2 regions of the Lysinibacillus sp. YS11 genome follow, and region 1 is predicted to be linked to the other one. Evidence: a T-box and tRNA genes for the amino acid it is inferred to sense, from the RefSeq annotation. Region 1 holds a T-box; the other holds one or more tRNA genes.

The links. A T-box is a leader RNA that pairs with one kind of tRNA and senses whether it is charged. The one in region 1 lies ahead of cysS (cysteine--tRNA ligase), so its partner is inferred to be a tRNA-Cys.
Positions count from the first base shown of each region.
Region 2: it encodes a tRNA-Cys, which carries the amino acid that the T-box ahead of cysS (cysteine--tRNA ligase) is inferred to sense. The anticodon was not compared.

Region 1 covers NZ_CP026007.1:4,435,614-4,451,946, forward strand. The annotation lists gene LBYS11_RS22270 (class I SAM-dependent methyltransferase) at 1-126, opposite strand, end outside; gene rplL (50S ribosomal protein L7/L12) at 203-562, opposite strand; gene rplJ (50S ribosomal protein L10) at 636-1,136, opposite strand; ribosomal protein L10 leader region at 1,169-1,314, opposite strand; gene rplA (50S ribosomal protein L1) at 1,368-2,066, opposite strand; gene rplK (50S ribosomal protein L11) at 2,183-2,608, opposite strand; gene nusG (transcription termination/antitermination protein NusG) at 2,838-3,371, opposite strand; gene secE (preprotein translocase subunit SecE) at 3,730-3,915, opposite strand; gene rpmG (50S ribosomal protein L33) at 3,964-4,110, opposite strand; gene sigH (RNA polymerase sporulation sigma factor SigH) at 4,188-4,835, opposite strand; gene LBYS11_RS22315 (NYN domain-containing protein) at 4,904-5,416, opposite strand; gene rlmB (23S rRNA (guanosine(2251)-2'-O)-methyltransferase RlmB) at 5,419-6,171, opposite strand; gene LBYS11_RS22325 (Mini-ribonuclease 3) at 6,171-6,611, opposite strand; partial or broken gene cysS (cysteine--tRNA ligase) at 6,596-7,995, opposite strand; T-box leader at 8,057-8,275, opposite strand; gene gltX (glutamate--tRNA ligase) at 8,326-9,786, opposite strand; gene ispF (2-C-methyl-D-erythritol 2,4-cyclodiphosphate synthase) at 9,877-10,353, opposite strand; gene epsC (serine O-acetyltransferase EpsC) at 10,495-11,436, opposite strand; gene ispD (2-C-methyl-D-erythritol 4-phosphate cytidylyltransferase) at 11,751-12,446, opposite strand; gene LBYS11_RS22355 (PIN/TRAM domain-containing protein) at 12,458-13,543, opposite strand; gene radA (DNA repair protein RadA) at 13,826-15,202, opposite strand; gene LBYS11_RS22365 (ATP-dependent Clp protease ATP-binding subunit) at 15,294-16,333, opposite strand, start outside.
Region 2 covers NZ_CP026007.1:3,862,968-3,879,300, forward strand. The annotation lists gene LBYS11_RS19400 (ABC transporter permease) at 1-758, opposite strand, end outside; gene LBYS11_RS19405 (GNAT family N-acetyltransferase) at 966-1,838, opposite strand; gene LBYS11_RS19410 (S-layer homology domain-containing protein) at 1,939-6,123, opposite strand; tRNA gene LBYS11_RS19415 (tRNA-Leu) at 6,765-6,845, opposite strand; tRNA gene LBYS11_RS19420 (tRNA-Cys) at 6,892-6,965, opposite strand; tRNA gene LBYS11_RS19425 (tRNA-Gly) at 6,974-7,048, opposite strand; tRNA gene LBYS11_RS19430 (tRNA-Gln) at 7,054-7,128, opposite strand; tRNA gene LBYS11_RS19435 (tRNA-His) at 7,133-7,208, opposite strand; tRNA gene LBYS11_RS19440 (tRNA-His) at 7,244-7,319, opposite strand; tRNA gene LBYS11_RS19445 (tRNA-Trp) at 7,332-7,405, opposite strand; tRNA gene LBYS11_RS19450 (tRNA-Tyr) at 7,419-7,502, opposite strand; tRNA gene LBYS11_RS19455 (tRNA-Thr) at 7,512-7,587, opposite strand; tRNA gene LBYS11_RS19460 (tRNA-Phe) at 7,600-7,672, opposite strand; tRNA gene LBYS11_RS19465 (tRNA-Asp) at 7,688-7,763, opposite strand; tRNA gene LBYS11_RS19470 (tRNA-Met) at 7,767-7,841, opposite strand; tRNA gene LBYS11_RS19475 (tRNA-Val) at 7,868-7,943, opposite strand; tRNA gene LBYS11_RS19480 (tRNA-Glu) at 7,959-8,033, opposite strand; tRNA gene LBYS11_RS19485 (tRNA-Ser) at 8,058-8,149, opposite strand; tRNA gene LBYS11_RS19490 (tRNA-Asn) at 8,155-8,231, opposite strand; rRNA gene rrf (5S ribosomal RNA) at 8,248-8,363, opposite strand; rRNA gene LBYS11_RS19500 (23S ribosomal RNA) at 8,476-11,403, opposite strand; rRNA gene LBYS11_RS19505 (16S ribosomal RNA) at 11,586-13,137, opposite strand; gene LBYS11_RS19510 (nucleotidyltransferase-like protein) at 13,485-14,372, opposite strand; gene LBYS11_RS19515 (YgzB family protein) at 14,522-14,872, shown strand; gene perR (peroxide-responsive transcriptional repressor PerR) at 14,895-15,338, opposite strand; gene LBYS11_RS19525 (D-2-hydroxyacid dehydrogenase) at 15,460-16,333, opposite strand, start outside.

The DNA.
Region 1 (16,333 bases):
TACTTCGCTTTTACTAAATACACCTGCATCCGTTTCGAATGAAAACGTATGCCCTAGTAACTTGAATGTCCAGTGACGTGGTTTACTTTCAGTTTGAGGCTTACTTGTATAATAGTGATCTGACATTTTCACGCCTCCTCAGAATGAAGAAAAAAGCTCGCCAAAATGACGAGCTTTCCTTTTGTTAAAAAGTAACGCGAGATTACTTAACTTCTACAGATGCGCCAACTTCTTCAAGTTTAGCTTTGATTTCTTCAGCTTCATCTTTAGAAACGCCTTCTTTAAGAGCTTTAGGAGCGTTATCTACTACTTCTTTAGCTTCTTTAAGACCTAAACCAGTGATTTCACGAACCACTTTGATTACTTTGATTTTTTCTGCACCAGCAGATGCTAATACTACGTCAAATTCTGTTTTTTCTTCAGCTGCAGCAGCACCACCAGCAACTACTGCTACTGGAGCAGCAGCTGTTACACCGAATTCTTCTTCGATAGCTTTTACTAAATCGTTTAATTCAAGAACTGTCATAGCTTTGATAGCTTCTAAGATTTGCTCTTTATTCATTATAATTTCCTCCTAATTGGATAATGTTTTATTTTTTTGCGATCAGGCCGCAGAAGTATTAGTGCGTCTTAAATTACGCGCCTTGTTCTTCTTTTTGTTCTGCAACAGCTTTTGTTGCAAGTGCGAAGTTACGCACTGGAGCTTGAAGTACAGATAAAAGCATAGAAAGTAGACCTTCGCGTGATGGAAGTTCTGCAAGTGCTTTAACATCTTCAACAGAAGAAATAGTACCTTCAATAATACCAGCTTTAATTTCTAAAGCTTCGTTTTTCTTAGCGAACTCGTTGATGATTTTAGCAGGCGCTACAACATCTTCATTTGAGAACGCAATTGCGTTAGGACCAACTAATACTTCGTTGATTCCTTCAAGGCCAGCAGCTTCAGCAGCACGACGAGTTAAAGTGTTTTTGTAAACTTTGAACTCAACGCCAGCTTCACGAAGTTGTTTACGAAGCTCTGTTACTTGTGCAACATTAAGACCACGGTAATCCACAACTACTACAGAAGCAGCGCCTTGGAATTTTTCAGTAATCTCTTGAACTTGTACTTGTTTGTTTTCGATTGCTTTGCTCATGATGACACCTCCTATTAGAATGGGTCATTTATACCGACAAAAGAAAAGCCTCCGAGTCAAATAGACACAGAGGCTGAAAGTCATCATCTTTAAATAAGAATCTGAATTCCGATGTCCTCGGTAGGAACATTAAGTGACAAGTCACTCCTACTGTCTACGGTACAAATGGATAATTCACAACAGCAACTATAGTATCACGTATAGCCACTATCGTCAATACATATATATAAATTATTTTACTACTACGTTAGAAGCGTCAATTTTAACCGCTGGACCCATTGTAGTTGTAACATTTACAGATTTCATGTAAGTACCTTTAGCTGCAGCAGGTTTTGCTTTTTGAACTACATCAAAAACAGCTAAGAAGTTTTCTACTAATTTTTCTGCTGAGAAAGAAACTTTACCGATAGGAGCGTGGATAATACCAGCTTTATCAGCACGGTATTCTACTTTACCAGCTTTGATTTCTTCGATAGCTTTTGTTACATCAAAAGTAACTGTACCAGTTTTAGGGTTTGGCATTAAACCTTTAGGCCCTAATACACGACCAAGTTTACCAACTTCACCCATCATGTCAGGAGTTGCTACGATTACATCGAAGTCAAACCAACCTTGTTGGATTTTTTGGATGTATTCTGCATCGCCTACATAGTCAGCACCAGCTGCTTCAGCTTCTTTAAGTTTTTCACCTTTTGCAAATACTAATACGCGTTGAGTTTTACCAGTACCGTTTGGTAGTACTACTGCACCACGGATTTGTTGGTCGTTCTTACGAGTATCAATACCTAAGCGGAAAGCAACTTCTACAGTAGCGTCGAAGTTTACTGTGCTAGTTTTTTGAGCAAGTTCGATTGCTTCTTGTGCAGTGTAAAGTGCGTTACGATCAATTAATTTTGCTGCATCTTGCAGTTTTTTACCTTTTTTAGCCATTATATATTTCCTCCTTGATTGTGGTTATAGCGGATTTTACCTCCCACGAATAAAGGTTGCGTGTTCACAAAGAAACTTCGCAACCTTCCAAAAAACAAAACATCAAGTAAATGGGATTAGTCTTCGATAACAATACCCATGCTTCGTGCAGTACCTTCAACCATTAACATAGCAGCTTCTACTGAAGCAGCGTTAAGGTCTGGCATTTTAGTTTCAGCGATTTCGCGAACTTTATCACGTTTAACCGTTGCCACTTTTTTACGGTTTGGTTCACCAGATCCAGATTGGATACCAGCTGCTACTTTAAGTAGAACTGCTGCAGGTGGAGTTTTTGTAATGAAAGTGAAAGAACGATCCTCGAATACTGAAATTTCAACTGGGATAATAAGACCAGCTTGATCAGCAGTACGCGCATTAAATTCTTTACAGAATCCCATGATGTTCACACCCGCTTGACCTAATGCAGGACCAACCGGTGGAGCTGGGTTAGCTTTACCAGCAGGGATTTGAAGTTTAACAACTTTAATAACTTTTTTAGCCACGAGACACACCTCCTTAAGTCCGTGATGTGGTAATTGGGTTGCCCCTCCCACTCAATATCTGTCTGTCAGCTAAGTGCCGATAACATTAAAATTATCATTACAGACGTCAAACAAAAGTATGACAGTCTGACCTATGAAATGATACCACTTTTAATTTTTTTAAGCAAGTAGTAATTAACAAAATCTGCGAAACATCTACCAATTAGCATGTAATGTTCTAATGTTAGAACTATAATTTTTGAACTTGTTCGAAATCTAGCTCCATAATCGTTTCGCGACCAAACATATCAACCGTCACTTTAATTTTACCTTTTTCTGTGTCAATTTCTTCAACACGTCCTTGGAAATGAGCAAACGGCCCTTCTAATACTTCTACTGCTTCACCAACAGTAATGTCCACTTCTACAACTTTATCAGTCATACCCATTTGTTGTAGTAAACGATCTGCTTCTTCAGGTAATAACGGTGTTGGTTTTGCTCCTCCACCAGATGAACCGATAAAGCCCGTAACACCAGGCGTATTTCGAACTACATACCAAGAATCATCTGTCATGATTAACTCTACTAACACATAACCAGGGAAAACTTTACGCATCATTGTACGTTTTTTTCCATCTTTCATTTCTGTTTCTTCATGCTCAGGAACAATCACACGGAAGATTTTATCTTGCATTCCCATTGTTTCTACACGTTTCTCTAGGTTTGCTTTTACACGGTTTTCATACCCTGAATACGTATGAACAACATACCAATTTTTCTCCATAACTACTAGGACTCCTCGTCCGTCCCTCCCTTACAAATAAAAGTGAAAATGAATCGCGATACGCTCAATGCATTTTTACTCTTTTCACAAACATCTCATTAGAAAAATATAGCTTTCGCTAATTACTTGCGAAAGCTCGATGATATATACCGAAACTAGCATAGTCATCTATCGCTACTATCATACTCTCCTAGTAGTATTTATCATAATGAGGAGATTTTACTGCTTTGCGCTTCACTTCACCCATCCCACCGATCCCATTAGATGGGGTTTTCTGCTGAATGAATGAAGATAAAACAAACGAAAAAACCCGTTATTGCAATGGACGGGCTATTTCAAAAATATGCTATTTACTAAATTATAAATCTAAGTACCAGCGGAATAATGATGAAATACCTAAGTCAACTAACACAAAAAATAAAGCCATAATGACAACAGTTGAAATTACAACGACTGTATATTTCGTCAGTTCTTTACTTTTCGGCCAGCTTGTTTTGCGCATTTCTGACATTACATCGCTGAAAAAGCTTTTGATCTTGCCCATTCTAGCTTAACCTCCGAATCAATCAAATCTGTCTATTTACATATCATTTTATAGCGTTTGTTTATGCATTGTATGTTCATTGCAATGCGAGCAAAATTTCTTTAATTCGAGACGTACAGTTGAACCTTCTTTAGCTGGGAACGTGTAATTTCTCGAACCACATTTCTCACAATTTAGCACGACTTTTTTTGCCATTTAATCACCTTTTTCGGCACTTTGTCTTTTTAAGACTAACACCTATATTTGTCAATGTCAATAAAGGCCTAAATGGGCTAAGACATTTCCTCAAGGACTAAATGACGTTCTAATTTACGTTTTACCCGCTGCAATGCATTATCGATAGATTTCACATGACGATTTAATTTGGCGGAAATTTCATGATAAGACTGGCCGTCTAGATATAAGGCTAAAACTTGTAGCTCTAATTCACTTAAAATCTCACTCATCTTTTCTTCTAAATATCCAAACTCTTCTCTATGAATCATCAATTCTTCTGGATCATCCATAATAGCACCCGTTAGTACATCCATAAGCGTTCGGTCTGACTCTTCGTCGAATATAGGCTTGTCCAAAGAGATATAGGAATTTAGAGGTATATGCTTTTGCCTAGTTGCTGTTTTAATAGCTGTGATAATCTGTCTTGTAATACATAACTCTGCAAAAGCTCTGAATGATGCAAGCTTATCTCCTTTAAAATCACGAATCGCTTTATATAAGCCTATCATGCCCTCTTGTACAATGTCTTCCTTATCTGCTCCGATTAAAAAATAGGATCTTGCCTTCGCTCTTACTAACAAACGGTATTTTGTAATTAAATAATCCAACGCATCTGTATTACCTTGATGCACCATTTCAATAAGCTCTTCATCATTGAATCGTTCAAAATCTTGTGTCACTTGTACAATGCTATTTTTAAACATGGTATCACCTCAGCCACAACAGATAATTAGAAACAGTATAACGGAATTGGAAAATATGCGTCAATCAATCATTTCAACCCTCGTCGCCATTTTTCAAAGGCGAGCGCAACATCCGGCTTTAATTCTATACGAGAAGGCGGCTTACTTTCTTGCTTCCGCTTCACATCATGAGTAATTTTATGTTGGATAATACTTGTATCAATTTCTAGCTCTCTAGCCGACTTCCTTAAGGCACCATTCCCAAATATAACACTTTGCTCTGCCATATCAGAAGTTGCTACATGAATTTGTACATTTCTAGCCTTTAATTCATGTGTCATTTTTTCAATACGTTCATCTGCTGTTTCATTTCTTCGTGTATAAATGACTTCTACATCATTTTCTATATAAGATTGCTCTACTCCTGGTACAAGATGGGCGTCAAAAACAATAATTACGCGCCAACCCATTGCTGCTTTATATTCAGCCATGAGTTCTATCAACCTTCTTCGCGCATCCTCAAAATTTGTATCACGCAATGGCCGCAGCTCTTTCCAAGATCCAATCATATTATAGCCATCAACAAGCAAAATGTTTTTCATTGTTATTCAATCGCTTCTTGACGTTTACGATACACTTCGTACATTAATAAAGCCGCTGCTACTGATGCGTTCAGTGATGTGACATGCCCAACCATCGGTAAGTGATATAAAAAATCGCATTTTTCTTTTAATAAACGCCCCATCCCTTTGCCCTCACTACCGATAATGATGGCTAATGGTAATGTTGCATCCATTTTTCGATAATCTGCAGATCCCTTTGCATCTGTCCCTGCAATCCATACACCGCGTTCTTTTAATTCATCTATAGTTTGAGCAAGATTGTTTACACGTACAACTGGAACGTGTTCAATCGCTCCTGTAGATGCCTTTGCCACTACTGCTGTTAGACTCACTGATCGGCGCTTAGGAATAATAATACCATGTGCTCCTATAGCATCAGCCGTTCTCATAATAGACCCTAGATTATGAGGATCCTCTAACTCATCTAAGATTAAGAAAAAAGGATCTTCCTGTTTATTAGCTGCGGCTGCAAATAAATCCTCTAGTTCAGCATACTTATAAGCGGCAACAGAAGCAACGATACCTTGATGATTAGCACTTGATAATTGGTCAACTTTCTTTTTTGGGACAAATTGAACTATGACACCACGTTCACGGGCTAAATCTAGCAGTTCATTGACGCCAGATTTTTTTACTCCTTCTGCAATCCATACTTTATTCATATCGCGGCCTGAACGAAGTGCTTCTAACACTGGGTTTTTACCGGCAATAATTTCACCATTCTGTTCTGCCATTATTTAGACACTCCTTTTGATTCCTCGATTATTTGAATAGCATATGCAATGATTTCGTAGACGCGTTCTAGTTCATTCAATAAATATAAACTACCAAGCACCGCCTCAAAGCCTGAGCTATTACGATAGGTTTGGACATCCGTATTTTTTGGTACAGAGCCGGATTTGGCATTGCGTCCACGGCGGAACACAGCCAATTCCTCCTCTGTTAAATAATTTTCATCCATCATGCGATGAACGATCATCGATTGCGCTTTTGCTGAGACGTAGCGAGTTGCCTCTCGATGTAGTGTGTTTGGTTTAACACGACCAGAGCGTAGCAAATATTCTCGGACCTTTTGTTCCAATACGGCATCACCCATATAGGCTAACGCCAGCGCTTTTAATTGTTTAACATCTTCATTGCGAAGTTTATCCAACTTAATTACCCTCGTTTCCATCTAGTTCCTTGTCGTGTATCTTCTAAAATGATACCTTGGGCTTGCAAATGGTCACGGATCTCATCAGAGCGAGCAAAATCACGATTTTTACGTGCCTCGACGCGCTCTTGTAGTAATGCTTCAATTTCTTCGTCTAATAGTTCTTCTTCTTTTGCAAATTCAATACCTAAGACGTCACCTAGTACTTCAAAGGTTTCAATAAAGGTTTCTAATACCTTCTTGCAAGTATTGGCTTCATTTAAGTAAATATTAGCAATACGAGCTACTTCAAATAATACAGAAATAGCGTTGGCTGTATTAAAATCATCATCCATTGCCTCTTCAAAATGCGCTTTCTGTTCCGCAATTTTGTTCAGCCATTCTTCTGAATGATCACCTAAGCTTACAGTAGTCGTAAGGCGATGCTTCACATTGTTGTATGCTGTACGAATGCGCTCTAAACCTGACGCAGCAGCTTCTACTAGGTCCTTCGCAAAGTTAATTGGATGACGATAATGGACAGATAGCATGAAGAAACGCAATATCTGCGGGTCAATTTGTTTACGGATATCATTCACAAGAATAAAATTCCCAAGAGATTTGGACATCTTTTCATTATCAATATTAATATACCCGTTATGCATCCAATAACGCGCAAATGTTTTATCATTGTGTGCCTCTGATTGAGCAATTTCATTTTCGTGGTGAGGGAAAGTTAAATCCTGCCCACCAGCATGAATATCAATAGTATCTCCTAAATGTTCACGAGCCATTACAGAACACTCAATATGCCACCCTGGACGGCCATCTCCCCATGGGCTTTCCCAGAATATCTCACCTGGCTTAGCAGCTTTCCATAAAGCAAAATCTAGCGCATCATCTTTTTCTCGCCCGCTTCAATACGAGCACCGATTTTTAAATCGTCAACTGATTGGTGTGATAATTTACCGTAGCCATCAAATTTACGAGTACGGTAATACACATCTCCAGCAGACTCATAAGCGTAGCCCTTTTCAATTAGCACTTGAATAAATTGAATGATATCGTCCATATGCTCTGTCACACGTGGATGAACATCTGCCTTTTTGCATCCCAGTGCTGTAACATCTTCAAAATAGGCTGCAATAAAACGCTCTGTTAATTCATGTACTTCTTCACCAAGCTCATTTGCTGCTTTAATAATTTTATCGTCTACATCCGTAAAATTGGAAACAAACTTTACATCATAGCCTTTATATTGAAAATAACGACGTACTGTATCATAAACAATTACAGGACGTGAATTCCCAATATGGATATAGTTATAAACCGTAGGACCACAGACATACATTTTTACCTTGCCCTCTTCTAGCGGTACAAAGGTTTCCTTTTGTCGTGTTAATGAGTTAAAAATTTGAATACCCATTGTATTTCACTCTCCTTTTCTGTTGAATAAAAAAAGCGCCTCTATCACTCCTAAAAGGAATGACAGAGACGCTCGATTTGCGTGGTTCCACTCTGATTGAAGACAAAAAGCCTTCCACTTTGGACATCCATTAACGGGGATGACTCGATAAAGCCTACTCTCGTTCAGCTTTATGCTCAAAGGTGCATTTCAGTTTTGCCTAGGCTCAGACCACTTTCAGCCGATGATGGTCCTCTCTTAAGAGCATGCGCCACTTACTTCTCCTTATCAACGCTTTTTCAATGTAAATACATTTTACAACGAAAGAATGAATTGTCAATAAATTTATCTTTATTGTGCAAATTTTTCTACACGGTCAATTGCTTTCTCTTTACCAATTAAACAAATGGCGTTCGGTAACTCTGGTCCATGTGTTTCACCTGTTGTCACAACACGGATTGGCATGAACAGATTTTTACCTTTATGACCAGTTGTCTTTTGTACAGCTTTAATCGCAGCTTTTACCGCATCTGGTGTAAACTCTTCTAGCTCTTCCAATTGTGCTTTAAATGCCGCCATTACTTCAGGTACTTGCTCTCCTGCTAAAACCTCTTTTGCTTCTTCATCATATTCAATATGGTCGTTAAAGAATAGGCTAGATAATTCGACAATTTCTGCACCAAAGCTCATTTGGTCATGATAAAGTGCGATTAAATCCGTCGCCCAAGCATGTTGCTCTGCAGTAAGCTCTTCAGGTAATAAGCCTGCTTTTTGTAGGTGTGGTAAAGATAATGCTACAACTTCTTCCAAAGACAATTTTTTAATATATTGATTATTCATCCATGTTAGCTTTTGTTTATCAAACATAGATGGTGATTTTGAAAGACGTTTTTCATCAAAAATTTTGATAAATTCTTCTTTTGAGAAAATCTCTTCTTCTCCCTCTGGAGACCAACCAAGTAGCGCAAAGAAGTTAAACATCGCTTCAGGAAGATAACCTAAATCTTTATATTGCGTAACAAATTGAATAATCGATTCATCACGCTTAGATAGTTTTTTACGGTTTTCGTTAATAATTAATGTCATATGTCCAAAACGTGGATATTCCCAACCAAATGCATCAAAAATCATCATTTGCTTTGGTGTATTCGATAAATGCTCCTCACCGCGGAAAACGTGAGAGATTTCCATAAAGTGATCATCTAAAACAACTGCATAGTTATATGTTGGAATACCATTTGCTTTTACAAGCACCCAATCACCAATATCTTTAGACTCAAAGGTAACTTGTCCACGAACTAAATCTTCAAATTCGTATGTTACACTTTCAGGTACACGCATACGGATTGTGTATGGCTCACCTGCCGCTTCTTTAGCAGCGATTTCATCTGCTGATAAGTGGCGACATGTACCATCATAAGTAGGAGCAGCTACACCTCTTGCTTTTTGTTCTTCACGAGATGCTTCAAGCTTTTCAGAAGAACAGAAACACTTGTAGGCTACACCTTGCTCTAATAGTTTTTCAGCGTGCTCTTTATAAATATCAAGACGTTCCATTTGACGATAAGGCGCATAAGGTCCACCAATATCAATGGACTCATCATATTCAATACCTAACCATTTTAGGTTATCTAGCTGAGATGCTTCTCCGCCCTCTACATTACGTTCAATATCCGTATCTTCAATACGTACAATGAATTTACCGTTATGATGTTTTGCATATAAATAATTGAATAATGCTGTACGCGCTCCACCGATATGTAAATAACCTGTTGGAGAGGGCGCGTAACGAACGCGAACTTCTTTCGTCATAATTAAAAGCCTCCTAAATTTTCGATCAAAAATTGACTTTGTTCATTTTACCACTCTGTTACAGGAAATAAAAGCGGGGTTCATCCACATTTATTTCTTGATCAATAGAATTGTTGCCATTGCCGCAATACCTTCCTCGCGACCTGTAAAACCTAATCGTTCAGTTGTAGTTGCTTTAACATTTACCTGTGAAGGCTCTGCGTGTAATAATTCAGCGATACGTTGTTGCATCTGTCCAATATAGGGGGCCATTTTAGGACGCTGTGCCATAATGGTACAATCGACATTACCTAGAGAATAACCCTTATCCTCAACGATCTTCCAAATGTACTCTAATAATTTTGCTGAGTCCGCGTCCTTAAATGCAGGGTCTGTATCTGGAAAATGACGGCCAATATCCCCTTCTCCAATTGCTCCTAGAGCCGCATCTGTGACAGTGTGTAAGAGAACATCCGCATCTGAATGTCCTACTAGTCCTTTTTCATGCGGAATGGTAATGCCACCAATAATTAATGGACGACCTTCTTCAAATGCATGTACGTCAAAACCTTGTCCAATTCGAAACATATTCATCTTCCTTTAATTAATATTTATCATTATCATATCAAAATTTGCCCTAGGTTGTTTGAAAAGCGCTTTAATAATTATCCTCCTATAGCAGTAATGGGCAGTTTAGAAAGCTACACTCTCTAGACTGCCCCACATTCTTTAAATATGATACTCTATATTTTTCATTTGACTGTTGCTAATATTCGGAGATGGCTGTGAATTATAAACACGTGAATAAGGGGGAACAGAGTGTGTTAGCCAAATATTACTTCCTAAAACGGAATCGTGCCCAATCGTCGTCTCGCCCCCTAAGATAGTAGCACCAGCATAAATGACAACATTGTCGGCAATATTCGGATGACGCTTAATGCCCTTAATTGGATTACCATTTTCATCTAATGGGAAGCTTAGTGCACCTAATGTTACACCTTGATAAATTTTTACATTCTTACCGATAGTACAAGTTTCACCGATAACTACACCTGTTCCGTGGTCAATAAAGAATGATTCTCCTATTGTAGCCCCTGGATGAATATCGATACCCGTTAATCGGTGCGCATATTCTGACATAATTCGAGGCACAATTTGTACACCCATTTCGTATAACTCATGTGCGATGCGGTGAATATAAACAGCCACAATAGATGGATAGCTTAGCAAAATTTCCTCTGTGGAAAGAGCTGCTGGGTCACCATTATATGCCGCTTGAATATCTGTTTGTAGCACTTGGCGAATGGCAGGAAATCGATTAATCAAATTCATAACAATTTTGTCTGCTTGTTCACGGCAATACTTCTCGCAATTGGCAGGATCACTATCCTCCATATTATAAAATAATACTTTTTCGATAATATCCCGCAAATCTAATGCTGTTTCACGCAGCTTATTACTGCAAACTACGTTCACCCTTGTTTCATCAATAGGTCTTGTCATATAAATGCCAGGAAACAGCACCTCATGGAAATTATCTATTATTTTTATAACCCGATCTCGTCCATCAAAGCCTATTGAGTTGTCAACGTCGATGTACTGTTTATTTATACTAGTTAATGAACCTGTAATTTCTGGAACCTTTTGATTCAACCAATCATTTAATGACACAATAAACACCCCTCACATCTTTTCATCTATTCTATTACCTTATTAATCATATATCCACTATTTCATTTTACACATAAAACAATCACATATGGATAAAATCCACTTTATTGGAGCATTCCAACTTTTTATTCTCTTCTACGCCTTCGTTTCTAATTCGACTAGCAGTTATGTCATTATTATCATACATATATGGATGAACAGATTACGAAGCAATAAGGCATTCTGACCATATAATTTTTCCCAAACAAAACAAATAAAAAAGACTATCCATCCTTAACAAACTACGAATGAATAGCCTCTATAAATAATATTTCCTAATGATTGAATGATCCACGCTTACGCAAGATTGCCTCACCAAATACTAAGTCTTCTTGTGTTGTCATTTTTACATTTTCATAACTACTTTCTACGATGTGTACCTGATGTCCGAGACGCTCCATTAGCATTGCCTCATCTGTCCCAAGAAAACCTACTTTTTCAGCTACGTCCTCCGCTTCCATAATTAATTCAAAACGGAATGCTTGTGGAGTTTGCACCATCCAAAGGCTTTCTCGATCAACCGTTTCCTCTATAATGCCATTCATTGATACTTTTTTCATCGTATCTTTCGCACGAACCCCTGCAATTGCTGCACCATGATGATGCGCGTTCTGTACAAGCTTTGCAATGATATCATGCGTAATAAACGGGCGTGCTGCGTCATGGACAAGCACAATATCTACCTGTTGCATCTCTTTCATGCAAGAATGAACCGAATGCTGTCGCTCAGCACCCCCATCAGGTAAACCCTTCACTTTGGTAATCCTATAGTCCTCTAGCATTTTTTGAATAAATCCACGCTCTTCTGGTTTTACAGCGAGCCAAATACCTGTGCAAGCGGGATCTTGTTGAAACACTTCTAGCGTGTGTACCAGAATAGGTTTCTCTAAAAGCTTTAAAAATAATTTATTTTGCCCTGCACCCATACGCTTCCCACTTCCGGCAGCAGGTAGAACCACTTCATATTGCATTTCCCCACATCCTAATCGTCCTTCGGCTTAGCAAATATCATACGACCTGCCGATGTTTGCAGCACACTAGTAACTGTAACTGTAATTGCCTGTCCGATGTAACTACGACCACCTTCAACCACAATCATCGTACCATCATCTAAATAGGCAACTCCTTGGTTATGCTCTTTGCCATCCTTTATAACCACAACCTGCATATCTTCACCTGGTATAACTACAGGTTTCACTGCATTCGCTAAATCATTGATATTTAACACTTTTACATGATGGAGCTCACAGACTTTATTCAGGTTAAAATCATTGGTAACGATGCATGTATCATTGCCCATTTTTTTTGCAAGACGGACAAGCTTTAAATCTACCTCTTGTACATCTTCAAAATCCTCGTCCGTAATTTCAACTTTTGTCTTACGCTCATCTTGTAATTTTTTTAAAATATCTAAACCACGCCGACCTCTTGTGCGCTTTAAGGTATCAGATGAATCAGCTATATGCTGAAGCTCTGTGAGCACAAATTGAGGTACAACTAATATACCCTCAATGAAGCCTGTTTCAGAAATATCAGCAATACGACCATCAATAATTACACTTGTATCTAGCAGTTTGTAGCTTCCACGAACCTCTTGAGCTTCAGCACCTTCAGCAGCTTTTTTCTTCGTATTGGTACTACGTAATGTAAAAAGCTGTATGAGCTCATCTCTTTTTCTAAAACCTAGACGGAACCCTAAATACCCTAATACAAATGACAGGATAATTGGAAGTACTTCCGAAATAACAGGGAATGGTACACTATCAATGGCAAAGCCTAAAAAGTAAGCGACAATCAACCCAATTATTAAACCAAACGTACCAAATAATAAATCTCCGATAGGAACCTTAAACAGAACTTCTTCCATCCAGCTAATGAGCCTTACAAAGTAATCGGAAAATGCAAAAGATAGTGTAAACAGTAAAAGTGCGCCTAGAGCTACTGATACATAAGGATTATCTAGCCAAGGATTAGATGATAAATGAAGCAATTCGTATAATGGCGGTAAGAAAACAAGGCCCAATGCTCCTCCAATCAGTAAAAACGCAATTTGAACAAATTTTTTCACAAGCTGTCACCTCCTAATTGTTAGTTAAGATTATACATAGTTTACGGTAGAAAATCTTTCATGAGCTCAGTCAAAATCTCATTATTTTTGATGTGTGAAACAAGGATAAGATAGTTAGACAAAATTTTACAAACTTCTATTTTGTTCGTACTAGATGAAAATCCTTTATTCATTCATCAGCTATTATTTAGGACGATTATTCTTTTATTTGAGTTTCCAATATTAGCATCAAAAATGAAGGAAAATGCATGTCAGAATAATATCCAACATGCACAACCTCCTTTATAACTCTCTAAAGCATGCATTTAGTGCATCTTTTATTGTTTCTACACCAACAATTTCAATTCCCTGCGGAAATTCCCAACCACCAATATTCGAAGAAGGAATGAAAGCTCTTTTAAATCCAAGCTTCGCCGCTTCAATGACTCGCTGTTCTATACGTGATACCCGACGGACCTCACCTGTCAGTCCGACCTCACCAATAAAGCAATCCGTTGCACGCACTGCCTGATCCTTAAAACTAGATACAATGCTTGTCAACACCGCTAAATCTATTGCTGGCTCATCCAGCTTGACACCACCAGCAACTTTAATATATGCATCCTGAGCTTGTAGCATGAAACCCATACGCTTTTCTAGTACAGCCATTAGCAATTGTACTCGATTTTGATCGACACCTGTGGCCATACGTTTAGGATAGTTAAAGCTTGTAGGTGTAACTAAGGATTGAATTTCAACAAGAATTGGCCTTGTCCCCTCCATTGAGGCTACAATAGTTGACCCCGCCGCACCTTGTGAACGCTCCTGTAAAAATAACTCAGAAGGGTTTAGAACTTCCTTTAACCCACCTTGAAGCATTTCAAATATAGCAATTTCATTTGTAGATCCGAAGCGGTTTTTTTGGCTTCGTAAAATACGATGATTATGATGTCTTTCCCCTTCAAAGTATAGTACAGTATCCACCATATGCTCTAAAATACGTGGCCCAGCAATTTGCCCCTCTTTTGTGACATGCCCTACTAGAAAAATAGCAATGCCTTTTGTTTTAGCGATTCGCATCAGCTCGGCTGTACATTCACGAACCTGTGAGACACTACCTGGGGCGCTGGTTACTTCTGGATGAAAAACCGTTTGTATGGAATCGACAATGACAAATTTAGGTTGTACTTCATCAATGGTTTGGTTTAAAAACTCTAGGTTTGTTTCGGAGTATATGTAAAGCTCTTGAGAAATCACTCCTAAACGCTCTGCTCGTAATTTCGTTTGACGAATGGATTCCTCTCCGGAAATATAAAGTACGCGATGCCCTTTATTCGAGAGTAATGCGGAAACCTGTAATAGTAATGTTGATTTCCCTATTCCAGGATCGCCCCCAATTAATACTAGAGAACCAGGTACAATGCCACCGCCTAATACACGATTGAGTTCGCCCATTTCTGTTGCTACGCGCGATTCTTCAGTAGCTTCTACTTGGATAATCGGGATTGCCTTTTGAGTAACTGTAGCAGAATGTTGAAATGCTCCACGTGGGCCTTTTGCAACCATTTCTACTTCTTCCACCATCTTATTCCATTCTCCACATCCAGGGCATCTTCCCATCCATTTAGCAGATTCATAGCCACAGCCTGAACATACAAATTTCGTTTTTTTCTTTGCCAAATTGCTTTCACCTCGAATATTTGTTCTTATCCTTAATTGTACAGAAAAAAAGACAGCTTGGCACTTAAAGCCTTACTGTCTTTCCTTGAAATTATTTAGAGATGGAAACTCCCTCTTTTTTCTTTACAACAAACTCATCGTTTACGTAATCAATGACAACCTGATTACCCTTTTCTACATTACCCTTTAGTAATTCTTCTGATAATCGATCCTCTACTTGTTTTTGTAATGCACGACGTAAAGGACGAGCACCATATTGAGGGTCATAGCCTTCTTCAGCAATTTTTTCAAGTGCTGCATCAGTCAGCTCTAACGAAATGTCTTGCTCTTGCAAGCGTTTTGTTAAAGCATTGCCCATCATCGCAATGATTTCTTTTAAGTGCTCTTTTTCTAATGCGTGGAAGACAATCATTTCATCGATACGGTTTAAGAATTCTGGACGGAATGCTTTTTTCAATTCTTCTAACATCGTACCTTTCATGTCTTTATGCTTAGACTCTGCACCACCTACATTGAAACCAAGGTTCTTTTGGTATTTTAATGCATCCGCACCAACGTTTGAAGTCATAATGACCACTGTATTGCGGAAGTCTACTACACGTCCCTTAGAGTCTGTTAAACGACCATCTTCAAGCACTTGCAATAGAATATTGAATACATCAGGGTGTGCCTTTTCAATTTCATCTAATAAAACGACTGAATATGGCTTACGGCGAACTTTCTCTGTCAGTTGGCCACCATCATCGAAGCCTACATAGCCCGGAGGTGAACCTACTAAACGAGAAGTCGAATGTTTCTCCATGTACTCGGACATGTCAACACGAATCATCGCATCCTCATCGCCAAACATTACCTCAGCAAGTGCTCTTGCAAGCTCTGTTTTACCAACGCCTGTAGGTCCTAAGAAGATAAATGAGCCAATTGGTCGTTTTGGATCTTTTAAGCCTGCTCTTGCACGACGTATTGCACGAGAAATCGCTTCTACTGCTTCTCCTTGCCCTACTACACGTTTGTGTAACTCTTCTTCAAGCTGTAATAACTTCGAAGATTCTTCAGAAGCAATTTTAGCTACTGGGATTCCTGTCCACATTGATACAACTGCTGCTACATCATCCACAGTCACTTTAGATT
Region 2 (16,333 bases), 570 kb from region 1:
ATGCCATACAAGCCAATTTTTTGCACATTCATCATATAGAAGAAAATAGCAAACAACATCCCACTAATGACAACTAAGAACCATATAATCATATTTAAAGATAATTGTTCCGCATTATAACTAGGGATAGTATTGAGAAACTCTTTATTGCTATATGCTTGCAATCCCTTAATATCATTTGGCTCACTATTTGGTACAAAAATTAATTGTTTATCAGCTACCCGATACATCTCCTGATAAGCCTCTTCACTAATATAAGCAACGGGAGCATGGCTATATTTTTTTTGCTCTACAAAACCTTTTACAATGAACTTTCCACTGTATTGATTATTCGTTAATATATCTCCAACTTGTATTCCTTTATCTTGTAGTGAGCTATCCAAAAGCAACTCGTCTTGATGCACATTGCTAAAAAGTGTAGATTCAGTTGATGTCACAAAGGCTACACTTTGTTGTTTATCATCCTGATCATTTAAAAAGCCCATCTGGATCGAAAAAGCTACTGCCTCTTTTTCTTTACTTATGACTTTCTGTTGCAGGTCGCTATCGATTCTTGAAAGATTAAACGTGCCATCCGCATCCTCAGCCATATAAAATTGTCCCTTCGGTAAATCCTTAATTAAAGCTGCATTATCCTGTGACAGACCATTTGCTAAACCCGAGATAATAAACGTTAAAAAACTAACTAGGAAGATAATGGAGCCCAAGATTAAAAACCGTACTTTATTCTTCTTCATTTCTTTCCAGGCAAGATTCATCACTAACCCCTCCATTTCTTTGATTACTCCTAGCTTAAAATTGTTAAATGAACAGAGCATGAACTAATCGTTAAAATGTAGTGATTATATAAAAAGCCACTCTATAAAGGCATTTTTATCCCATAGAGTGGCATCTTTTTTGAATCTTATTTATCTTTACTTACTAAAATCCCTCGCCTTGAATGAATTGATATTTTTGATTTCTAATCAAGGTCTTAATATTTTATACGAACTGTGAATTTCAATTGTAGTATGAATATAGGATCTAAAAAAACTCTTAAAGAATTTCAATACCTTTTCATCTTCATTTCTTACATCAAAACAAGCATACGGTATATTTAGTTGAATTTGATTTTTAATAACCTCGCCCAGTAAAGGTCTTAAAATATAATGATTTCTTCTATCTTCTTTAATAAAGAGGGAAGTAATAAATAAATGTTCATTATTCACATTTGTACTTAATATCCACCCGATGATTTCCTCTTTGTAGTAAACCCAAAAACTCGTTTGTGGACTAGCTTCACCAAATTGAAAATCCTCTAAGGGTGATAAATGCTTAGGATACCAATCAACATTGCGTAACGACTCCAGTTCCGCTTCATGAATTTGATTCAACGCTTTAACAGAGATGTCTTCTGGAAATGTGTTTTTTTCGATCCATTTTTCTTTGCTCATATCTTTCACATTAATCATAAAGTGAGTTTTGTCTAAAATTGGTGGAGTCCACGATTGCTTTCTTAATGTGTATTTTACATTCGGACTAGTTTCAGGAAAAACATTTGTATATAAAACATTTGCACCTTTTGCTTTTAGTTCTTTTTCGGCAAACTTTAGTAGTTTTTCTTCTATGTTTTTATTTTTAAACTTATCTCTAACATTTACTGAGTAGACGACGCCCATTCTATCTAACTCTTTGTATTCCGCCAATATTGCTCCGAGAACTTCACTATTTTTATCAACTGAAACGCCTAGGACAAACGAGTCATTGTTTAGGTCATTAAATAAAAAGTCACCTTTAATATTTTTAAAATGCAGTAATACTTCATTAACTTGGGTTTCATTTATTCTTTGGATTAGCATGATTTTTACCTTCTTAATGAAAATAGTCTATTATTTGAGGTTTAGTAAAAAAGGGAAATGGATCACCTCGATAAGTGATCCATTCCAACTAAGGATTTACTTAAGGTCCCTCATTTCCAGTACCTTTAACACTTTTTATATAAGACGCTGGCTTTTCTGCGGTTGCTTTTATACGGATATGAATATATTGCGAAGTATTAGCTTGGATCTCAATAGAAGTAACACCAAATATAGTTGGAGCATTTGACCATTCTACTGCATCATCTGCTGCGTTTGGATTACTATCCACAAAATACTCATATGTCTTCTGAGTTTGTAAATTTGATAATTTTGTATACCCAGCAACACCTACCGCTACTGTAGGTTCAGGTGCAGCAGCAGGTTTGATATCGTTTAACTCAATTTGCGTTAAATCTTGTACATCATTTGCTGGTTGCCCTCCTGCTGAAGCTATACGAATATGCACAAATTGACCCGCATTTATCGAAATATTATCAATTTCTGTTGTTCCTGATAGGGGTATTAATGTTGCGCCTGCCCAGTCTGTGCTAATAGATGTAGTAGCATTACTATCTATTATATATTCATACGTCACACCATCTGTTAATCCTGTCAGTTTCATTGTTCCTGCATTCGTTCCTTGTGCTTTCATTGCATTAGGTGCAGCAATTGGATTTACAATTGTTAATGGTATATTCGTTATATTTATTGTTTTTGCATCAGAATAGACTGTTTCATTCACAAATTCTTTTTGAGGCTTCGCTTTATTCAAAGCAGCGTCTTTTAAAGAAATATCGTTACCATTTGCACTCATCGTGATGGTTGTATTTTGTTCAATTTTTGATACGGTTGTTGCACCTAACGTGACAGTTACGGTATCTCCTAAAAGTTCAAAGGTATCATCATTAGCAAAAGCAAACGTAGAATTTGTTTGATTACTTAAAGTAAAATCATTCGCTAAATCAATTAGATTAGCCAAACCAAGATTTACATCCTCTGAGAAGATAATCGTTAACTGATCCCCTACATCTACACCGTTAGAATCCTTATCTACGAAGCCTGAACTAATAATAACTGGTGCAGCCTGATCAACTGCTGTCACATGAATCCCAGCTATATTCACTCCATTGATATCTATGATAGATTCATTTGGATTTTGAATAACCTCTGGTGTGAAGTGAGTACCAACCATTGGTTCCACTCTAATTGTAATATATTTGTTTTCACCTTGTGTATATAATGGATTAGGATTACCATTGCTAAGCAGTGGCGTTCTTCCATTTTTGTCTGTTACTTTTATAGATTCTACAGTAAAGCCAGGGACTGTAAATGAATCCTTAGTTACTGTCGTTGGATCAATATTTGCTGAAAATTTTAGGCGAATGGTTTCCATTTTTCCATCTTGTGAGCTGACCCCATCTTTACCATCTATCGTAACCGTTTCTAGCAATGGGTTATTTACTATTGTATTAGCAACTACTTGTCCCATCTTTTTCGCGATTTTACCTGCTGACGTTCTTTCTACTACAACAACTACCTTACCAGCAGCTGCTGAAATTTTACCATCAGGCGGAAGTGTTTCCCAAGAAGATACATCAGCATTTAATGATGGCTTTCCAGCGTCTGCTGCATTCGCATCATCAAAAACTTTAAAAGCAAACTCATTACCTAAATCTACAGGTTCATCAACTGTAATATTTATTTTATCGTTACTGAATGGATCATCCACTGCCGTAACAGCTAATGGGCTTAAAGATCCGATGCTAACTCGTGTTCTTAAACTCTCTGCATATTGAGTACCATTGTCTGTTACTTTTATAATCGCTACATCAATTTCAGACATCCCATTAGCAAAACCAGAGGAAATCGCAATTGATTTTTCACCATTTCCGTCAGGAAGTATACCCCATTCTAATTGATTGCCTGAAACATCGTATACAGAAATCATATAATCACCTATTGGGGAAGGTAGTTTAACTGTCACTTTGTCTGCCCCAGTAGCATTGTCAGTAACAGTAATATCACTAACTGCTGGTGCATTCGGGAAAGTCGTTGGTACTCCTTTTTCGACTCTTGTGCTTTCAGTTTTTCCGTTTTCTGTAACTGTTACATAGACTTTATCAAGTCCTAGAGGAAATCCTCCTAGAATCTCTACTATACTAAGTGCAGTTGACGTTGTTACTGAAAAGCTTCCAAGGATATTTCCATTTGTACTTGCATCATACACTTTAATTAATGAGCCTACTGGTAATGAAGGTAAAGCAATCATATCCTTGCCTGCTGTCGCGTAATTAACCAATTGTATGTGTGAAGAAGCTTGTGATTGATTTGAACTTTGAACATATACCGTCGTTGATAAACTTGCTGGTATGTTCCCACTTGCTGCATACCGTACTTCATAGTTTCCTGCACCTAAGCCAATAATTTCTGTTGCTAATAAAGGTACATTCGTCCAACTTGTGTCTGTAACTAGTTTATATTGATATTTCTTACTTGCATTTAAACCTGTAATCTTACCATCATTTCCTACTAAAGTTGGAGACACCCCTTGTAAACCCTTTGGTGCTGATGGTGCTACGGGAACTGTTGTATCAATAGACCCGCTACCTGAGTTATCAGATGACGTATCGGATAAATCTGGGTTTTTTGTTCCAGCAACTCGTTCGACATTGCCTTTTACAGAATTATAATTTTGAATTATATCAGCAGGTTTTGAACCTGTTGGAATAACAAGGTTGCCAATTTTGGTTTCTGTTCCTATTGTAACTTTTGTTTCTCTATTAAGTGTTTCAAGATTACTTACTCGACCGATTGTTTGCAGATTTACATTTGCACTTGTCATAAGAGATAGATTAACAATGTCACTTTTACCAGATAATTTAACCTCACCTGTAGTTGTTACTTGTAAAGCAGTTACATTTGAGTTAATGACGACGTCAGTAGCTCCCTGGACAATCAATACTTTAGGAAGCACCACTGAACTTCCAGCAGTTAATATTGCATTGCTATTAACAACAATCTCTCCTACTGTAGATGCTCCAGATGTTTTCGATAGGAAAATAACATCAGCATTTTTATCCACACCCACATCACCCAATTGAAATTCACTGAAAACTACTCTTCCTCTTACTTTAGTTTCATTCGCAGCTATAGGTAAGTTATTCATAGATGCAACCTTTGCTCCAAAAGATTTATATGCATTAGTTTGATTTGCTAGTTGCAAAGTATCATCAATCGTCGTTTTACCTTCCACTTTCAAGAATTCAGAGTAGAAAGAATTCTCAACGCCTTTACCAACATGTAAATCGCCTTTAATGCTGATATTCTTCATTGTGATGTAATCGCTATTTACAATGACAGTAGAATCGATAGTTGCACCTTTTCCATCAAAGACAGCATGATTTACATAGGGGTTATTAGTATCAGTACTTGGTGTACCTTTTGCAGTTAATTCAATAGATTGTATTTGTTCAATTTTATTCTCTTTTATAGTTAGTTTTAAGTTGGCACCTTTTAATGTCGCTAGATTACTCGGATTAATCCATTTCTTTTGATCATCTGAAAGTGTGTATGTACCTTCAGAAGTCACCAGTGTCTCATCTGTAATATTGGAGATCGTCTCATTCACATGAACAGGAACAGGTGTTATTCTGTTTTCACTACGGTAAATGAACGCTGCTAGTTGTCCACGAGTCACACTTTTATTAGGCGAAAATGTTGTTGAGGTTGTTCCGGATGTGATTTCATTTTCAATCAATACCCCAACATAATTATTAAACCAATCATCTTGACTCACATCTGTAAAGTTTATTTTTTGTTGAGAATTTTCTGATTTTAAATCATAGGCTAATGAGATAATTTTTGCCATCTGTGCACGAGTCACAGGATCATTCGGTCTGTATTCACCTTCAGATCCCACAATAATTCCTTTATCGGCTAATGCAGCAATATATTTATAGAAATTATGCTTTTCAGAGACATCTTTAAATCCTGGGTTCTTAATATTAGTTGTATCTAAATCTAATGCAAGTGCGATGATTTTTGCAGCATGGGCGCGAGTTAAAGGTTCTTTTGGACGGAAAGTACCATCTTCATAGCCACTTATAATATTACGTGCATGTAAACTATTTACTGCTTCATAAAAGTATGCATTTGACTGTACATCTTTGAATTTAGTTGCAGCTGCGTTAGCATTTGGTATCACTGTCACTAAACTACCTACCACAACAGATGCTGTAACTGTAGATGCTATTATCTTGTTAAAATTTTTATTCTTTTTTTTCATAATCTCACATTCTTTCCCTCATTATTGATGGTGACTTATTTACTAATAAATAGTAATTTGCGATATATCTTTTTGTATGTTTTTTTAAATTGGAATATCTCCCTTTCTTATTATAATTCCACAATGGTTTTTGGGTAGTTATTACCAAATATTTTAGATATATCCTTTTTTGCTTTCCATTTTAGAGAAATTAGTCTACCTATCATACAAATGTGGTAAAAATATTTTATAATAAATAGTAAAATTAATATATATAAATTTTGAATTAATAGAACAAAAATTTTAGTTCAACTTCATGCATGACCCATACGTTGTGATTGATGTTTTCATGTTTCATCGATACAAAACATATCTTAATGCCACTTGTTTCTAAGTGAAGGAAGAAACTAAACTCTGTCTTGTCATTTTCTGCTTTTAAGAGGCAAGTACACATTAATTTATCAGTTAACGTTACCATAATGAAGGTAGATTATATTAAATAACTTTAGTTTGCTAATACAGCGCAAAATATAGCTGCTGTAAAGGCAAAAATATGACCCATTCAGTCCCCCGCTCCTTTATCTATGTTTATATACTTTCTATAATTTTTTACAACAAAAAAAAGAACCCCTGATATATCAAGGATTCTTCGTTGTAATTGATACCGGTGGTCGGGGTCGAACCGACACTCCAAAGGAACACGATTTTGAGTCGTGCGCGTCTGCCAATTCCGCCACACCGGCATAATGGAGATAAAAAAATCGGATAAACCGATTAACAGTTAAAATATGGAGGCGGCAACCGGATTTGAACCGGTGATAAGGGTGTTGCAGACCCGTGCCTTACCACTTGGCTATGCCGCCGTCATACATGGAGCGGAAGACGAGGTTCGAACTCGCGACCCCCACCTTGGCAAGGTGGTGTTCTACCACTGAACTACTTCCGCAAAAATGGCTGGGGTACTAGGATTCGAACCTAGGCATGACGGAATCAAAATCCGTTGCCTTACCGCTTGGCTATACCCCAACAATGGGGCGACTGATGGGAATCGAACCCACGAATGCCGGAACCACAATCCGGTGCGTTAACCACTTCGCCACAATCGCCATTGTATTATGATGTTTATTAATTTTATATTAGATGGGGCGACTGATGGGAATCGAACCCACGAATGCCGGAACCACAATCCGGTGCGTTAACCACTTCGCCACAATCGCCATAAAATTAATTGGCAGGGGCAGTAGGAATCGAACCCACACCAAAGGTTTTGGAGACCTCTATTCTACCGTTGAACTATGCCCCTAAAATAATAAAACTGGTGGAGGGGGACGGATTCGAACCGCCGAACCCTAAGGAGCGGATTTACAGTCCGCCGCGTTTAGCCACTTCGCTACCCCTCCGGGAAAATCTGGTGCCGGCTATAGGAATCGAACCCACGACCTACTGATTACAAGTCAGTTGCTCTACCTGCTGAGCTAAACCGGCAAAAAAACAAGATGGGTCAGGACGGAATCGAACCGCCGACACTTAGAGCTTCAATCTAATGCTCTACCAACTGAGCTACTGACCCATATTTTAAAATAAATGGCGGTCCCGACCGGGATCGAACCGGCGATCTCCTGCGTGACAGGCAGGCATGTTAACCGCTACACCACGGGACCATTTGGTTGCGGGGGCTGGATTTGAACCAACGACCTTCGGGTTATGAGCCCGACGAGCTACCACTGCTCCACCCCGCGATAATACTATAATGTTGTAAAAATAATGGTGGAGGATGACGGGCTCGAACCGCCGACCCTCTGCTTGTAAGGCAGATGCTCTCCCAGCTGAGCTAATCCTCCATCTGGGTATTGAATTGGTGACCCCTACGGGATTCGAACCCGTGTTACCGCCGTGAAAGGGCGGTGTCTTAACCACTTGACCAAGGGGCCATCGTTTGGAACACATCAAAGTGTTGGCGGAGAGTAAGGGATTTGAACCCTTGAGACAGTGTTAACCGCCTACACGATTTCCAATCGTGCTCCTTCGGCCACTCGGACAACTCTCCAAGAATGGCTCCGAAGGCAGGACTCGAACCTGCGACAACCTGATTAACAGTCAGGTGCTACTACCAACTGAGCTACTTCGGAATAATTTTAGTATATAGCCTAGCGACGTCCTACTCTCACAGGGGGAAGCCCCCAACTACCATCGGCGCTAAAGAGCTTAACTTCCGTGTTCGGTATGGGAACGGGTGTGACCTCTTTGCCATCATCACTAGACTATTTGAAAGACAATACTTATTATAACATATCTTATAAAAATTACAAGTATATTCTAATATTTTATTCTTTCAAAACTGGATAAACGGTGCATTGAAAGTTTCAAACTTTTTTGGTTAAGTCCTCGATCGATTAGTATTCGTCAGCTCCATGTGTCACCACACTTCCACCTCGAACCTATCTACCTCATCGTCTTTGAGGGATCTTACTTACTTGCGTAATGGGAAATCTCATCTTGAGGGGGGCTTCATGCTTAGATGCTTTCAGCACTTATCCCGTCCACACATAGCTACCCAGCGATGCCTTTGGCAAGACAACTGGTACACCAGCGGTGTGTCCATCCCGGTCCTCTCGTACTAAGGACAGCTCCTCTCAAATTTCCTACGCCCACGACGGATAGGGACCGAACTGTCTCACGACGTTCTGAACCCAGCTCGCGTACCGCTTTAATGGGCGAACAGCCCAACCCTTGGGACCGACTACAGCCCCAGGATGCGATGAGCCGACATCGAGGTGCCAAACCTCCCCGTCGATGTGGACTCTTGGGGGAGATAAGCCTGTTATCCCCGGGGTAGCTTTTATCCGTTGAGCGATGGCCCTTCCATGCGGAACCACCGGATCACTAAGCCCGTCTTTCGACCCTGCTCGACTTGTAGGTCTCGCAGTCAAGCTCCCTTGTGCCTTTACACTCTACGAATGATTTCCAACCATTCTGAGGGAACCTTTGGGCGCCTCCGTTACCTTTTAGGAGGCGACCGCCCCAGTCAAACTGTCCGCCTGACACTGTCTCCTGCCCCGCTAAGGGGCATGGGTTAGAATTTCAATACAACCAGGGTAGTATCCCACCGACGCCTCCTTCGAAGCTGGCGCTCCGAGATCTCTGGCTCCTACCTATCCTGTACAAGTTGTACCAAAATTCAATATCAGGCTACAGTAAAGCTCCACGGGGTCTTTCCGTCCTGTCGCGGGTAACCTGCATCTTCACAGGTACTATAATTTCACCGAGTCTCTCGTTGAGACAGTGCCCAGATCGTTACGCCTTTCGTGCGGGTCGGAACTTACCCGACAAGGAATTTCGCTACCTTAGGACCGTTATAGTTACGGCCGCCGTTTACTGGGGCTTCAATTCGCAGCTTCGCTTGCGCTAACCACTCCTCTTAACCTTCCAGCACCGGGCAGGCGTCAGCCCCTATACGTCACCTTACGGTTTTGCAGAGACCTGTGTTTTTGCTAAACAGTCGCCTGGGCCTATTCACTGCGGCTCTCATGCGCTTGCACGCTCAAGAGCACCCCTTCTCCCGAAGTTACGGGGTCATTTTGCCGAGTTCCTTAACGAGAGTTCTCTCGCACACCTTAGGATTCTCTCCTCGACTACCTGTGTCGGTTTGCGGTACGGGCACCTCTCACCTCGATAGAGGCTTTTCTTGGCAGTGTGAAATCAGGAACTTCGTCCATACGGACTCGCCATCACAGCTCAACGTTACAGTGTGCGGATTTGCCTACACACACGCCTTACTGCTTGGACGCGCACAACCAACGGCGCGCTTACCCTATCCTACTGCGTCCCCCCATTTCTCAAACGGTGAGGAGGTGGTACAGGAATATCAACCTGTTGTCCATCGCCTACGCCTATCGGCCTCGGCTTAGGTCCCGACTAACCCTGAGCGGACGAGCCTTCCTCAGGAAACCTTAGTCATACGGTGGACGGGATTCTCACCCGTCTTTCGCTACTCATACCGGCATTCTCACTTCTAAGCGCTCCACCAGTCCTTCCGATCTGACTTCAACGCACTTAGAACGCTCTCCTACCACTGACATCGTAGATGTCAATCCACAGCTTCGGTGAATCGTTTAGCCCCGATACATTTTCGGCGCAGCGTCACTCGACCAGTGAGCTATTACGCACTCTTTAAATGATGGCTGCTTCTAAGCCAACATCCTGGTTGTCTGTGCAACGCCACATCCTTTTCCACTTAACGATTACTTTGGGACCTTAGCTGGTGGTCTGGGCTGTTTCCCTTTTGACTACGGATCTTATCACTCGCAGTCTGACTCCCGTGTATAAATATCTGGCATTCGGAGTTTGTCTGAATTCGGTAAACCGGGATGGCCCCCTAGTCCAAACAGTGCTCTACCTCCAGTATTCTCATCACGAGGCTAGCCCTAAAGCTATTTCGGAGAGAACCAGCTATCTCCAAGTTCGATTGGAATTTCTCCGCTACCCACACCTCATCCCCGCACTTTTCAACGTGCGTGGGTTCGGGCCTCCAGTAAGTGTTACCTCACCTTCACCCTGGACATGGGTAGATCACCTGGTTTCGGGTCTACGACCACGTACTATTTCGCCCTATTCAGACTCGCTTTCGCTGCGGCTCCGCCTTCTAAAGCTTAACCTCGCACGTAATCGTAACTCGCCGGTTCATTCTACAAAAGGCACGCTATCACCCATTAACGGGCTCTAACTACTTGTAGGCACACGGTTTCAGGATCTCTTTCACTCCCCTTCCGGGGTGCTTTTCACCTTTCCCTCACGGTACTGGTTCACTATCGGTCACTAGGTAGTATTTAGCCTTGGGAGATGGTCCTCCCGGATTCCGACGGAATTTCACGTGTTCCGCCGTACTCAGGATCCACTCAGGAGAGAACGAACTTTCGACTACAGGGCTTTTACCTGCTCTGGCGGACCTTTCCAAGTCGCTTCATCTAACTCGCTCTTTTGTAACTCCGTATAGAGTGTCCTACAACCCCAAGAGGCAAGCCTCTTGGTTTGGGCTCTTCCCGTTTCGCTCGCCGCTACTCAGGGAATCGATTTTTCTTTCTCTTCCTCCAGGTACTTAGATGTTTCAGTTCCCTGGGTCTGCCTTCAAGACGCTATGTATTCACGTCAAGATACTACGCGATTAAACGTAGTGGGTTCCCCCATTCGGAAATCTCCGGATCAAAGCTCACTTACAGCTCCCCGAAGCATATCGGTGTTAGTGCCGTCCTTCTTCGGCTCCTAGTGCCAAGGCATTCGCCGTGCGCCCTTAATAACTTAACCAAGTTATTAAGCCTATAAAAAAACTTAAAAAATAAATGTGTTTGTTACAATTTCAATGTCGTTTTATCCAGTTTTCAAAGAACAAGTTTTGAAGTGTTTCATTCAGATAGAATGAACCTTCAAAACTGAACGCAAAACGTAATCTTACAAACCCAAGGTTTGTATTCCGAAATAATCCTTAGAAAGGAGGTGATCCAGCCGCACCTTCCGATACGGCTACCTTGTTACGACTTCACCCCAATCATCTATCCCACCTTCGGCGGCTGGCTCCAAAAGGTTACCTCACCGACTTCGGGTGTTACAAACTCTCGTGGTGTGACGGGCGGTGTGTACAAGGCCCGGGAACGTATTCACCGCGGCATGCTGATCCGCGATTACTAGCGATTCCGGCTTCATGTAGGCGAGTTGCAGCCTACAATCCGAACTGAGAACGACTTTATCGGATTAGCTCCCTCTCGCGAGTTGGCAACCGTTTGTATCGTCCATTGTAGCACGTGTGTAGCCCAGGTCATAAGGGGCATGATGATTTGACGTCATCCCCACCTTCCTCCGGTTTGTCACCGGCAGTCACCTTAGAGTGCCCAACTAAATGATGGCAACTAAGATCAAGGGTTGCGCTCGTTGCGGGACTTAACCCAACATCTCACGACACGAGCTGACGACAACCATGCACCACCTGTCACCGTTGCCCCCGAAGGGGAAACTATATCTCTACAGTGGTCAACGGGATGTCAAGACCTGGTAAGGTTCTTCGCGTTGCTTCGAATTAAACCACATGCTCCACCGCTTGTGCGGGCCCCCGTCAATTCCTTTGAGTTTCAGTCTTGCGACCGTACTCCCCAGGCGGAGTGCTTAATGCGTTAGCTGCAGCACTAAGGGGCGGAAACCCCCTAACACTTAGCACTCATCGTTTACGGCGTGGACTACCAGGGTATCTAATCCTGTTTGCTCCCCACGCTTTCGCGCCTCAGCGTCAGTTACAGACCAGAAAGTCGCCTTCGCCACTGGTGTTCCTCCAAATCTCTACGCATTTCACCGCTACACTTGGAATTCCACTTTCCTCTTCTGCACTCAAGTCCCCCAGTTTCCAATGACCCTCCACGGTTGAGCCGTGGGCTTTCACATCAGACTTAAAGGACCGCCTGCGCGCGCTTTACGCCCAATAATTCCGGACAACGCTTGCCACCTACGTATTACCGCGGCTGCTGGCACGTAGTTAGCCGTGGCTTTCTAATAAGGTACCGTCAAGGTACAGCCAGTTACTACTGTACTTGTTCTTCCCTTACAACAGAGTTTTACGATCCGAAAACCTTCTTCACTCACGCGGCGTTGCTCCATCAGGCTTTCGCCCATTGTGGAAGATTCCCTACTGCTGCCTCCCGTAGGAGTCTGGGCCGTGTCTCAGTCCCAGTGTGGCCGATCACCCTCTCAGGTCGGCTACGCATCGTCGCCTTGGTGAGCCGTTACCTCACCAACTAGCTAATGCGCCGCGGGCCCATCCTATAGCGACAGCCGAAACCGTCTTTCAGTCTTTCACCATGAAGCAAAAGAGATTATTCGGTATTAGCCCCGGTTTCCCGGAGTTATCCCAAACTATAGGGTAGGTTGCCCACGTGTTACTCACCCGTCCGCCGCTAACGTCAAAGGAGCAAGCTCCTTTTCTGTTCGCTCGACTTGCATGTATTAGGCACGCCGCCAGCGTTCGTCCTGAGCCAGGATCAAACTCTCCATAAAAGAAATTTGATTAGCTCAAATTGTTTTGCTGGCATCATGTTTGATGTCCAAATTTTTTGTTTTGTTCACTAGCAAAACTAGCTACTTAAAACTTTATTGATTACGTTTTGCTTGTTCAGTTTTCAAGGTTCATTATTTAAGTCGTTTTTCAGCGACTTCTTTATATTAACATCTCACTCAAAACATGTCAACAACTTTTTAAAAAAGTTTTTTGTGTTTTTCTGAGTTATTCGTTTATGTCTTAGCGACAATTAATATAATACAATACTAAGATATTATTCGTCAACTACTTTTCTAAAAAAATATCGAGGTATTTTTTAGATACCTCGATTACAAGCATACTACAGTCATTGTCCCATTTCTAGAGCATCTTTATTTACCTTGTAATGACGGTGAAATATCCTATCATTTTTCGCTGCAATGGGTTCAATTTGAATATAGCCTTTATCCACTAGATACTCAACAAACACTTCTAAATCCACTGAGTAGTTAACAAGTTCATGATGATCATGTAATTCCTGAATAGTCCACATTTCTTTTGTTTGCATGACTTCTAATATATGCTGTGCTCCATCTCGTGTACGAGAGTGGATTAAAAACTCACTTGCTAAAAACAACAATTCTAAGCGCTTTTCTATTGGCTCATTACTTGTCACTAGCTCTTCATACAGCTTATAGATGGCTGGCTCGATTTTTTTCACCTGTGCCCAAACAGTTACTTCAGGATACAGGCCACTATCGATAATAGATAGGCGGCCTAGATGATGTAGGGAATCCACAACGTGATTATAAGCATCTAAGTAACTTCCTTTATCAAAGTATTCTTTCCCCTCCAAATAGCGACGAATTAACTTTGAAAATTGAATACCTGTTTTAATTTTACGACCACTATACGGAAATTCCTGCAATTCTATTTTTAGTTTATGCAGAAATTCATTCCGATCAAATAATACTCTACCGAAGAATATCCAATCAACAACCTTTCTATTTGAACCGATGAGTAACCATTTTCGAATTAATTTCTCCGTAACAGTATGTAGAGCGATTTTATTTCCTTCATATAAGTAATGTTTTGAAAAGACTGGTTGCTCTGCTTCTTTTACGATAATGAGTAAAACCGTATCAAATGTATCTGTAACGTTACTTTGTTCTTCACGCTTTTCCACTAAAATTACGCCTAATGTATTCGACTGACTCGCACGTTCTTGATATATCGGACGCAGTACTTGCTCCATGTTCAGCCCTCCTTTATTCATATAGGTTGTTTTGTTCCGTTAAAAATTCGACATACTCTAAAAGTATTCCTTCTTTCATTCAGTTCAAAGCTAAAATACTTTGCCCTTATATGTTATAGTAGATTTTAGATTGGGAGGCAAGATGAAATATGAAACCTTATAAAAGTAAAATTAATAAAATTCGTTCATTCGCATTAGCACTAATCTTTTTTGGTTTTATTGTCATGTACGGAGGCATTTTCTTTAAAAACAGCCCGATATTAGTTTTAATTTTCATGTCACTAGGTGTTCTTTGTATTATCGGTAGCACAGTTGTATATGCGTGGATCGGATTACTGTCAACAAGAGCTATTCAAGTAGAGTGTCCTAATTGCCATAAACATACAAAGGTTTTAGGCCGAGTAGATATGTGCATGTACTGCAATGAGCCATTAACACTTGATCCTACTCTAGAAGGTAAAGAGTTCGATCAATCCTATAATAAAACAAAAAAATCCTAGCCCTTTTTAAGAGCTAGGATTTTTATTGTACTTTAGCAGTAGCAACTTTACATGATGGACAAGTGCCGTATATCTCTAAGCGATGCGAATGCACATCAAAGCCTGTTACCTGTGATGCAAAATGCTCTATTTCGTCGAGTCCAGGATAATGGAAATCGACGATCTTACCACAGCATTCACAAATCATATGGTAATGATCGTTTGTCACGAAATCAAAGCGACTTGAAGCATCCCCGTAAGTTAGCTCTTTCACAAGACCTACTTCACGAAATACACGCAGGTTGTTATAAACAGTCGCTACACTCATATTAGGGAACTTACCCTCAAGAGCTTTATAAATTTCATCGGCAGTAGGATGTGCCATTGATTGAATTAGATATTCCAAAATAGCATGACGCTGAGGAGTAATACGTACACCAGTTGTTTTCAACGTGTCCAGTGCATCTTGTAAATGCGTTGCAGACATCGTCATGCACCTCTTCCATAAGTATTATTAATTTATAATTGTTATAAATAGTGTATCCAATTCGTACTACTTCGTCAACAATCACACATTGCTTATCCTCAATAAATCAATGGTTTTTTCCTTAATATCCTCTTGATAAATCCATAACATTTTCTAAATCCGTGTCACCCTTTAGCCATTTTGTTAGGCTTGGCTTGAAAATTTCTAAGCTACGCTCAACATAACGAGAAGAATGACTGGATACATGAGGTGATAATATAACATTTGGTAATGTCCATAATGGATTGTCGGATGTCAGAGGCTCCTCTTCAAATACATCTAAAACTGCGTGTCCTATTTGCTTTCTTTCAATCGCTTGAATGAGTACGTTTTCATCAACTAAATTACCTCGACCAAAATTCATGAAGATCGCATTGTTTTTCATCGCAACAAAATGCTCTTCTTTTAATAAATTGGTCGTTTCTGTTGTTTTTGGTAATACAGAAATAACGATATCTGCAAGAGGTAGTGCTTCTTTCAAATTGGTAAAACTAATCATCGTATTCATATAGGCCGCTTCTTTACCAGAGCGATTACAGCCAATTGTTGTAACACCAAAAGCTTGCAATAAACGCCCAACTTCCGAACCAATGGCACCTGGCCCCAAAATAAGTGCCGTACTATCTCGTAATTCCGTTTGTTGCGTTTTTTTCGACCATTCATTTTTCTTTTGCTGCTCATACATCCAAGGCAAAGCTCGTTTAATGGCTAAAATATGAGCAAGAATCGATTCAGCCATGGGCGTTTTATGAATGCCACGAACATTTGAAACTAGAATCCTGCGTTCAATAATAGCCTGAGCTGGCATTTTTTCTATACCTGCCGATGCAACAAAAATCCATTTTAGCTTTGTCGCAGATTGAATACTCTCTTCTGTTAAATCTTCACCATATGTAACTAATACATCCGCTTGTTGAAGCTCTTCATTTGATATGCTCTTTTCAAAGATAAATTCA